DNA from 3 places in the Maridesulfovibrio frigidus DSM 17176 genome. Region 3 is predicted to be linked to each of the others. Evidence: riboswitches for the same ligand, from Rfam matches in the RefSeq annotation. Region 3 holds a riboswitch; each other region holds the start of a gene.
What was found. Region 3 has a riboswitch for cobalamin ahead of BR06_RS0100270 (sirohydrochlorin cobaltochelatase). Riboswitches for the same ligand answer to the same signal wherever they lie in the genome.

Region 1 (3,253 bases), on a different contig from region 3:
CTAGCTGCTGGGTCCTTTAAAGCCTCAACAACTCCTAAGCGCTCGGCAATATCCGCACTGATGGATATTTCGGTTATGGCTTTATCCCGCAGAATATTTTTGACAAAGGATATGGATTCTTCACTTCCGTAGCGCATGCCCATCATTGCCAGCATGTCTCCTAGCCCAGTAAATTCTATACCGATTCTTTTTCCATACTTATCCGCATCGCGGTGTTTCTGGAGAGGATGCTTATCCTGATTGAAGTCGGACATAGTATCCATAAAGGCCATTGTCCGGGCTAGGTCGTTGTGAAATAGATCCGCGTCGAATTTAGCTTCTTTGGTAAAGGGGTTGGCTACATACCTATACAAAACCATGGCGCCGAGAAGGCAATTGTTCCAGTAGCTAAGGCTTTGCTCGCCACACGGATTGGTGGACATGGGCTTGAGCCGTAGGGGATCAATATATGTACCGGGGGTATTGCGCTGTGTTGTATCCTGATAAAGGATGCCCGGATCACCTGACTGCCACGCAGAATCGCTGATTTCTTCGAGCAGTTTACGCGCGCTGACTGTTTCATACGGTTTGAAAGGAAGGTTAAGATCCTTCCAACTGCTGTAGTCGCCGTCCCAGATATCATTATATACGGACTTTATAGGATCGAATATGTCTGAAGTCTCGTTGCGACGCCTAGTAAGGATGAAGGTCAGTGTATCGCTAGGAAGAACAGCTTGATCATCATTCTCTGGAAGATGCGGCTGGACCTTGATCAAATGTTTTTTTGGATCAACGGAAATTACTTTGTAGACAATCTCAGCCTCAAGACGATCTCCTACTTGCGGATCAAGGGCGTCATATACTTCTGGAAGAAGCTGTAAGGTGTCGGAATCACATATTTTACCTGTTATTTTTACACGGTCGGGAAAAATAAAGGTCCAGTCCTTGTCTTCTTCAACGGCCTGCATGAACTCATCAGTAATTTTGACGCTGATATTTGCCCCGAATACATCTTGAGTTTTGCCCGTGAGGGAATCAACTCCAAATATTTCTTCAGGTTTACTTTTGCACCAGATGAAACGACGAGTGTCAGGGTGCCTGATGTCCAGAGATATCATGAGCGCGCCGCGTCTGCCGTTTTGACCTATGGTGTTCGTTAATTCACTGAAAAGAGGCATGAAGCTGACAGCTCCGGAGGAAGTGACCGCAGCATTATTTACAGGGTCTCCCGAAGGGCGCAATATTGTGATGTCGACCCCGCTGCCTCCACGGTAGGAATAGGTCCTGGCAAGTTTTTTTTGAGCCTCAAAGATTCCTTCCAAAGAGTCGGATTCGATCTTGGCTAAATAGCAATTGCTGAGGGAGCATTTTATATAGTCGTTACCTAACCCGGATAAAATGGAACCGGCAGGTATGAAGCGTCCGGACTGGAGCATTTCACATACCTGTTGGTTCTCTTGCTTATCAAATTTGGACTGTTTTAAATATTCGCGGCAAAGCCTGTGTTTGACGTCAGTAAAAGAGTGCTCTTGAAGGCGCCCTTTGCGGTCACGGATTTGATATTTTTTTGAGCTAACTGTTTCTTGAAAACGTGTGTGTTCTTCAAGGGCCATCTTAGCTGATTCGCGGGTGATAACGGAGTGTTCAGTCATTAAAAAAGGTCCTTTGAAGTGATTGTCTGCCCTAACCTTTGGCCACAGTGCAAGACGCTAGCGATATCACAATTTTAAAATTGCTAACATGCAAGGCTCCACGTGGAGAATAAGGAGTGAGCTTGTGGTGCAGGCGGCCCAGAAGGCTCGTTCTGCGGGATTTTTTTGGGCCGGATGTCCTTTTTCAATTGTCAGAATAGACAGGCGCATCCGGGGAATTGAAAATGTCTGCATAATGCAGGCATGCTTCAGGCAGGGGGGCTGGCTTTTTTTAATCCTTAACGGTTAAAAAATACAGCGGCAGAACCGCCCCGGAATCTAACCGGGTTCCCTCATTATAGGTCTAAAAAAATCAGACTCCTGAAGTTCAAAATCAACGAAAGTAAGTCTAACAAATCAGCGTTTTGGGTCAAGGTCTTTCTAGACTTTTTCATGTTCAAATCTCTTTAGCCCATGGGAGAGTAGGGATGACGTGGAGGTGGACGGTAGTTATCCACAGGCAATCTCTTTTTTGTTCATAACCATTTAAGAGACTGTTTTAATATAAATTATTAACATTTTACTGATTAATATATTTATGTCCTTTGCAAAAAAAAATGAACGGGTTGGCGCATTGCCACAGGAATAGCAATGCCGCCAATCTGAACAATTAATATTTTCATAAGCGCTGCGCTGAACTTTCGCTTCGGCAGGCTTTAACTAAATTATAATTACTGATGCTTATGGTTACAGATATCCGCTATTACGGAGAAACAGTTTTAGCTTCAGCCGTTTTAATTTCGGTAGGTCGGTGTTGTCCTTTGCGCCCTTTTTCCGGTGCGGGATCAGCAACAAGGCCGTAAGTGGTCAGCCCGTCATGGTCTTTAGGAAGGTGCTCAGTTATGGGATTTCCTTCTGAATTAACAAAGAGCAGACAGTGGCAGTATTTATACTGTTTCATGTCGTCACAAGGGCAGAGCCAGGTCCGCTCCTGCACCGCTTCCTGTTTGTCAGGATAGAACTGGCAGGGACATAGGGGCCTCTTCAACAGATTCAAATGGTTGGTAAGGCCGCCAACAACTGCTTCAGTTACATCCGGCATGGGGTGTGTCTGTAGTCCGGTACGTACACAGTTTTTTTCTACATAATTGAGTATCAGTTTTTGATTCTCTTCAGATTGGTTCATTAAAAAATACCCTCAATTGGTTTTTGTTCAATTAATTAAGTTAATATTTATTTGTAGTTGTCAGTAGGAAGTGCTCCACTGACTACTTTGAATTGCTTCAGTACATTTAGACGTGCGTTACAGGTCTGGCAAGCATTGAATTTTCATTAGCCTTAGTTTGTAGCGTAATTTCTATAGTGAGTTGCGCAAAACTAATAAATAATGTTGGTGTTTTGCATAAGCTCATATTAAAATCTATTGACATGTGTTCTAAGAGAAGGAGCTGGCAGATTTTGTTGTGCTGATTTTTTGTTGAGGAGTATTTCTGTAAACACGTACAGATGAGGTGGTTTAATGGTTATGCTAGAAAACGAGATGGGCGGTAAAATAAAGCTAGGAATCGCTAAGTGTCTTCTTGGACATAAAGTTAGATATGATGGATCGCAAAAGCTTGATAGATTCCTTCGCGATACGCTGG
Region 2 (3,253 bases), on a different contig from region 3:
GTCGCATACTCAGCGACAAGATCAAGGAAATCTTCTTCACCCTGAGCAAGATAAGCAAGCTTAGGCAAATTCAAGGTAACAACACCGATAGAACCAGTCAGATCGCCAGCTCCAAATAGACCGCCTGTCTTTTTGCGGATTTCGCGAACATCCATCTGAAGACGACAACACATGGAACGAACATCTTCAGGGTTCAGGTCAGAATTGATGAAGTTCTGGAAGTAAGGAGCGCCGTATTTAGCAGTCATTTCCAAGAGCAATTCACCAACTTCTGTTTCCCATGGGAAATCAGGAGTTACGTTGTACGTGGGAATCGGGAAGGAGAAAATACGTCCGTCAGCATCGCCTTCAAGCATTACTTCGACGAAAGCTTTGTTGATCATTTCCATTTCAACAGCGTAATCACCGTAAGTGGTATCTTGGAACTTTCCGCCGATGATCACAGGCTCGCTAGCGATATGTTTCGGGGGAACCATATCAAAAGTAAAGTTAGTGAAAGGACTCTGCCCGCCCCAACGGGAAGTAGTATTCAAGTTGAAAATAAGTTTCTGAACAATCTGCTTAACGCGGGGATACTCAAGCCCATCATTCCTAACGAATGGAGCGAGATATGTATCTACATTATTGAATGCCTGCGCACCCGCCCATTCATTCTGCAAAGTTCCAAGAAAGTTAACAATCTGTCCGGTAATGGAATCAAAATGTTTAGCAGGAGCAGAGCAACAACGACCGGGAATGCCGAAACCTTCAATCAAAAGATCACGCAAAGACCAGCCAGCGCAGTATCCGGCAAGTCCGAAAGAAAGGTCATGAATATGGAAGTAACCATGCTCATGAGCCTGTCTGATTTCTTCAGGATATTTTTCAAGGCAGTAACGAGCCTGCACAGCACCCGACATGTGAAGCATCAATCCCTGAAAGGAATGGCCCATATTTGAGTTTTCGTTAACACGCCAATCTGAACGATCAAGATAGCTTTCAATAGTTCCTGTAATGTCTAGGTAAGTTTCATCCTGCTTACGCAGTTCACGTCTTTTTTCGCGATATATAATATAACGTTCCGCAACGGAATATAAACGACTTTCCATCAGTACTAACTGTACCATATCCTGAACAGTTTCCTGTTCTGGAACGTCCATACCAGCAAGTTTCTTCTCAACTTTTTTACCTAAGCGCTTGCCGAGTAAAGGATCTTTAATTCCGCTAGCTTTAAGTGCTTTAAAAATTGCTTCAGAAATTCTTTCTGTAGACCAGGACTCAAGTCTTCCGTCACGTTTCAAAATTTGTTTTGGCATCAATACTACCTGTTAAGGGGTTGTCCGCACAAACCTTTGCCCACAGTACAAAACACTAGCGATATCGCAACGAAAAGTTGCTGACATGCAAGGCTCCCGCATTGGAGAATAAGGTATGAGCTTGTGGCGCAGGCGGCCCGGAAGGCGCATCCCGCAGGACTTTTTGTGGGCCGAATGGCCTTAAGTATCAGAAATACAGGCACATCCGGAAAATGGAAAATGTCTGTTAAAAAAACAGACATGCTTCAGGCAGAGAGGCTGGCTTTTCTTCACCCTGAAAGGGATAAAGTTTACAGCGGCAGAACCGCCCCGGAATTTAACCGGGTTTTCTTTTCGAGGTCCAAAAAAATTGGACTCCTGAAGTGCAAAATCAACTTAGGGGAGTCTAACAAACCACCGTTTTTGGTCAAGACTTTCTAGACAATTTCTTGAAAGTTCTCTGAAAACCCTTGCGGGAGTAAGGATAACAAGAGTATGAACAAAAGTTTTCCACAGTTGTTCGTTTCTTGTTCATAACCATTTAAGCTTCTGTTTTTATGAAATAAAAATCCACTTTTACACCAAAATTTGTCAAAAGAATGTCGTTGTAAGCATCAATATTAGAATCTGTTTCACGATCAAAAAGCGGAATTCATTTTATCCAGACAACTCAAAAGAGATTCCCGTTCAGAATCTGACAATTCAGAAGTTAACTCCTCGATTAAACGCAGATGAAGCCTGTCATGTTCCGCAAACATCACATCACCAGAATCAGTCAATTCTACAATAATGGAACGCCGATCACTTTCGTGAGGTTTACGACGCACAAAGCCCTTATTTTCTAATCTATCAACCAGAACAGTCAGAGTCCCTGTCGTTATGCCCATACGTTGCGCGAGTTCTTTCATACGCATGGGCTTATGGATGCCAAGCACCTCAAGAGTGTGCATCTGAGGTAAAGTAATCCCTTTCCCGCGCACGATGTCATGCTCCCATGAAGACAGCTTCTCATAAAATTCGATAACCGAATGATTGAGCTTATTTAAAATTACCACCGGGACTCCATAACTTTATATATTTGTATAACTGTATATTCCAAAAGCGATAGTCATGACCCCAGCAGTTCTCATTACAAGCGGCTCAACCCAGCCCTGCTCAAGCGTGCGAACAAATGCAGCAGCTTTATAAATAGCGTAAATTACTGCGGCAAGAGCTATTCCCGTCCCGATTGCATAACTAGCGAAAACGGCAGTTCCCTTAAAGACATCCCCTGAATCCAAAGCATACTTGTACATAATTGCCACAGTCGGACATGGGACGATCATGTTAAAGAAGCCCACTGAAAACAGTCCCCAGAATGTTGCGCATCGTATCGCAGATTTTGATTCAGAATGAGAGCTTCCGCACGGGCAACCACACCCGTGAGAGATCTGATGATGATCATGATCGTGACTGTGGTTATGCCCTTGATCGTGAGGTTTTTCATGATCATCACTGTGGTCGTGAGGGTGGGCGTGATCATGATCGTGGTCATGGCTGTGAAGGAGTTCAGGCTTAACAATCAAAATACCCCCCAACACGATCAAAACACCCACTGTAATCATATCCACAATGTAGGTCATTGACGCTGGAATGGTTAAGGAAATAGATCCTAAAGTAAAACCTATCGCAAGGCAGGCAAGAGTCGTCCCCATAATAAAGGCTGCGGTCAAAGAAAACACGCGTCCGCCTTTTTTTTCGCCATAAATAAACGGGGCTAAAATCAACCATGAATGTCCACAAGGATTAATTCCATGAATCAGCCCTAGAAAAAGGCTGCTCTGCAACGCGACTAAAAATATAGTTTCAAATTCCATTACTTGCTCCTAATTATTGTTTGATAGTCAAACAACTTGTCTTTCAAACTTCTTTGCACGAGATTAGTTTGACAGTCAAACAATAATTTAAAAGAAAATTACCCCTGTGGCTTAGCCATCTTC
Region 3 (3,253 bases):
AACGCAGAAAGCCGTAAAGAAATGAAAAAGATCCTCAAAGAAATCCAGCAGGGTGAATTTGCTAAAGAATTCATCGTTGAAAATATGTCTGGTAAAGCTCATTTCAACGCAATGCGCCGCATTAATGCAGAGCATCCGGTTGAAGTCGTTGGAGCTGATCTTCGCAAAATGATGAGCTGGCTTAAAAAATAGTCCAGCTGATTTAGTTTGATTTAAATTTAGCCCGCAATAAAAAGATGATCCATTCACTTTTTTATTGCGGGCTATTCTTTTTTCTATTTTATTTATGCAAGCTACATGACTTATTAGAGAGCTTAGTGTCAGCTTAATATCATAGATTGTCTGTATAGGGATTTGTTATAAAAGGGCGCAAGTGGTTTGTAGAATTGGAAAAGTCTGTCAATATTAGTATTAGCTGTTTTAATGTTCACGGTGTTTTGGTAGATTCCTTTAAATATTTGCGCTGGTAATTCGTTGCGATTTGGTATAAAGCCCCTTTGTGCTGGTGAGAAAAACTTTTTTCGCCATTTCCGAATTATACCTAAAGACAGTCTTGATAGTAGTTTCCGATATACGGAAATATCAATAATAAAGCCTGCTGTTACTTAAGCGTTAGCAGGCTTCTCGTATTCATTTTTAAAACACGGAAAATATTTTGGCAAAAGAAGAAGGCATTGCAGTTAATGGCACCGTAGAAGAAGCACTCCCGAATGCTATGTTCAGAGTAGAGCTCGAAAACGGTCACGTAGTATTGGCACATATTTCTGGTAAAATGCGTAAATTCCGCATCAGAGTAATGCCCGGTGATAAAGTTACGGTTGAACTTTCTCCGTACGACTTGACTCGCGGCAGAATTACTTACCGTCCTCGTTAAGTACTAGTCGGTAGATTTTAGCGGTTTGAATATCGCTAAAATATTCCCCACGCGGGGTCGCTCTAATATAGACGGCCCCGTGGGAAGAGTAGTGTAAATTTCTCTTCCTTTTTTTTGCGCCCTTTTTTTGAGGGCTTTTATGCGTTCTTTATATCCAGTAGCGGGGTTCCGTTTATTGCTTCTAAAGGCGTAACTTTGATAGTTTGCCCTTCTATGTGCGTAATTGTTACCGGATGCATACCAATGGGGTTAGGGCGATCAGGTGAACGTGTAGAAAACACTCCACGCATGGGGATTGATTCATTGCCGCGTGGGTGTACCTTTAAATAGTTTCTGTCCGCTTCATGCAGCCATGTCAGTAAAACGATCTCCATCCCGACCTTGAGACCATCCATTGCATCAGAAAATTCTTCTTCAATCCGTAAGGTCGCAACAATTCCACCTTCATCTCCCTGTCTCGGCGTATCAGATCTTTTTTTAAAGTCCGATTGTACATATCCAATTATTTTCAGAGAAGTGTCCATTTTGTCCTTTTATTTTGGGGTATTATGATGCTGTCATACTTAAAGAATGAGTTGTATTTATGACTTGTTTGCATTAAGGCATCCAGCTAAGTTCTGTAGGATGTTACCGTTAGAATTATTTATAAACGATTTTTTTTCAAATAGGAATCGGCAATAACTATTGCTGCGAATATTGATCTCGGCATTGACAGCAGGAGAGATCACGAATATCAATTTTTTCAGTGGTGCTCTTACGAGCTTAAAAGGGAATCCTGTTTAAATCAGGAGCGGACCCGCCGCCGTGAGTCCTATATAATTGAACCCCGTAGCCGATTTTAATCAGGCTTAGCGTGTCACTGAAATTTTATTTCGGGAAGGCCGGGTAAGATGGGACAAGTCGGAAGACCTGCCAACACTGATGATATGCTATGCTTTGATAGATAACGGGGCTTTTATCTATTGAAAAATCCGTATAGCTACGCGTGCTTTGCATGTGTAGGTGCGGGCTGTTTTATTTTAAGCCCCCAAATAAATGGAGACTGTTATGCAGTATCGTTTTGGGGTTAAACAAAAAGCACTTTCTGCTTTTATCCTTCTTTTTCTACTCATTCTTCCCTCAATTGTTCTCGCCGGACATGGCGAACCTGCGGCTGTTAAGAAAGGCATTCTTCTGATTGCTTTTGGATCAACTATGGATGAAGCGCAGGTGTCTTTCGATAACTTAGATGCCGCTGTTAAAAAGTCTTTTACTGACGTTCCTGTACGGTGGTCATTTTCATCTGCCATTATTCGAAAGGTACTAGCTGAAAAAGGGCGTGTCATTGATTCGCCTGTGACGGCCCTTTCAAAAATGATGGATGACGGCTTCACGCATGTTGCTGTTCAGTCATTGCACACCATTCCCGGCAAAGAATATTTCGGCATCCTTGAGACGGCTAAAAGGTTTGAGGGCATGCCTAAGGGGATGTCTAAGGTTACTGTTGGCAAGCCTCTTCTTTATTCGGATGAAGATATGGTTCGAACAGCGACAGCTATTGCTGCCAATATCCCTAAAGAACGCAAAGCTAAAGATGCTGTTGTTCTAATGGGACATGGAACGCATCATAGTGCCAATATTTACTATCCTGGATCTCAATATTATTTTTCAAACATTGACCCTAAAATATTTGTAGGAACCGTTGAAGGTTCTCCTACTCTTGATGATGTCAAAAATAAACTTGCCAAAAGCAAGGCTAAGAAAGTCTACCTGATACCATATATGTCTGTTGCTGGTGACCATGCACGTAACGACATGGCTGGTGACGAGGCTGATTCTTGGATGTCAGAGTTGACCAAAGCTGGCTATAAATGCGTACCTGTTCTTAAAGGTAGTGCAGAACTCCCGCAGGTCGTAGATATCTGGGTCGATCATCTTAAAGTAGCTTTTAAAAATCTAGATTCTTAAGCTGAATTAATTCAAGGGGCGGTAAAATATGGAAACATTGGAAAAAAGGAGAGTTAAGGCTGTTGCTGTACTCTTGTCTCTTGTCCCTGTTTCTATTTTTGCCGCCTGCTTGTTTGGTGCATATGATACGTCGGTTGAGCAAGTTTTTGGCGTGTTCAAATCTGCGATCTTCGGAGATGCGGAAAGTACGAAGTCGTCGCTATCTTTTATAGTTACAGATTTAAGGCTCAGTAGAATATGCCTGTCTTTTTTGGTGGGTATGTCGCTTGCTGTTGCCGGAACCGTATATCAAGGTATTTTGCGAAATCCATTGGCTGACCCTTTCACATTAGGCGTTAGTAGCGGGGCCGCATTTGGCGCAAGTCTAGCTATATTTTCTGGATCAACCGTCCTCGGGGCGGGGCTATGGCTTAAGTTCGGATCGCTCTTTCT

Region 1: linked by a shared signal. The riboswitch ahead of BR06_RS0110420 (adenosylcobalamin-dependent ribonucleoside-diphosphate reductase) and the one ahead of BR06_RS0100270 (sirohydrochlorin cobaltochelatase) in region 3 are both predicted to bind cobalamin.
Region 2: linked by a shared signal. The riboswitch ahead of BR06_RS0110600 (ribonucleoside triphosphate reductase) and the one ahead of BR06_RS0100270 (sirohydrochlorin cobaltochelatase) in region 3 are both predicted to bind cobalamin.

Annotation. Positions count from the first base shown of each region.
Region 1 is NZ_JONL01000004.1:253,776-257,028, forward strand. It holds gene BR06_RS0110420 (adenosylcobalamin-dependent ribonucleoside-diphosphate reductase) at 1-1,631, opposite strand, end outside; cobalamin riboswitch at 1,866-2,010, opposite strand; gene BR06_RS0110430 (ferredoxin-thioredoxin reductase catalytic domain-containing protein) at 2,374-2,796, opposite strand; gene BR06_RS0110435 (YbgA family protein) at 3,130-3,253, shown strand, end outside.
Region 2 is NZ_JONL01000004.1:299,938-303,190, reverse strand. It holds gene BR06_RS0110600 (ribonucleoside triphosphate reductase) at 1-1,295, opposite strand, end outside; cobalamin riboswitch at 1,527-1,671, opposite strand; gene BR06_RS0110590 (MarR family winged helix-turn-helix transcriptional regulator) at 1,913-2,323, opposite strand; gene BR06_RS0110585 (urease accessory protein UreH domain-containing protein) at 2,345-3,130, opposite strand; gene fumC (class II fumarate hydratase) at 3,229-3,253, opposite strand, start outside.
Region 3 is NZ_JONL01000001.1:47,096-50,348, reverse strand. It holds gene ilvC (ketol-acid reductoisomerase) at 1-192, shown strand, start outside; gene infA (translation initiation factor IF-1) at 656-874, shown strand; gene tsaA (tRNA (N6-threonylcarbamoyladenosine(37)-N6)-methyltransferase TrmO) at 1,012-1,398, opposite strand; cobalamin riboswitch at 1,604-1,805, shown strand; gene BR06_RS0100270 (sirohydrochlorin cobaltochelatase) at 1,922-2,821, shown strand; gene BR06_RS0100265 (FecCD family ABC transporter permease) at 2,850-3,253, shown strand, end outside.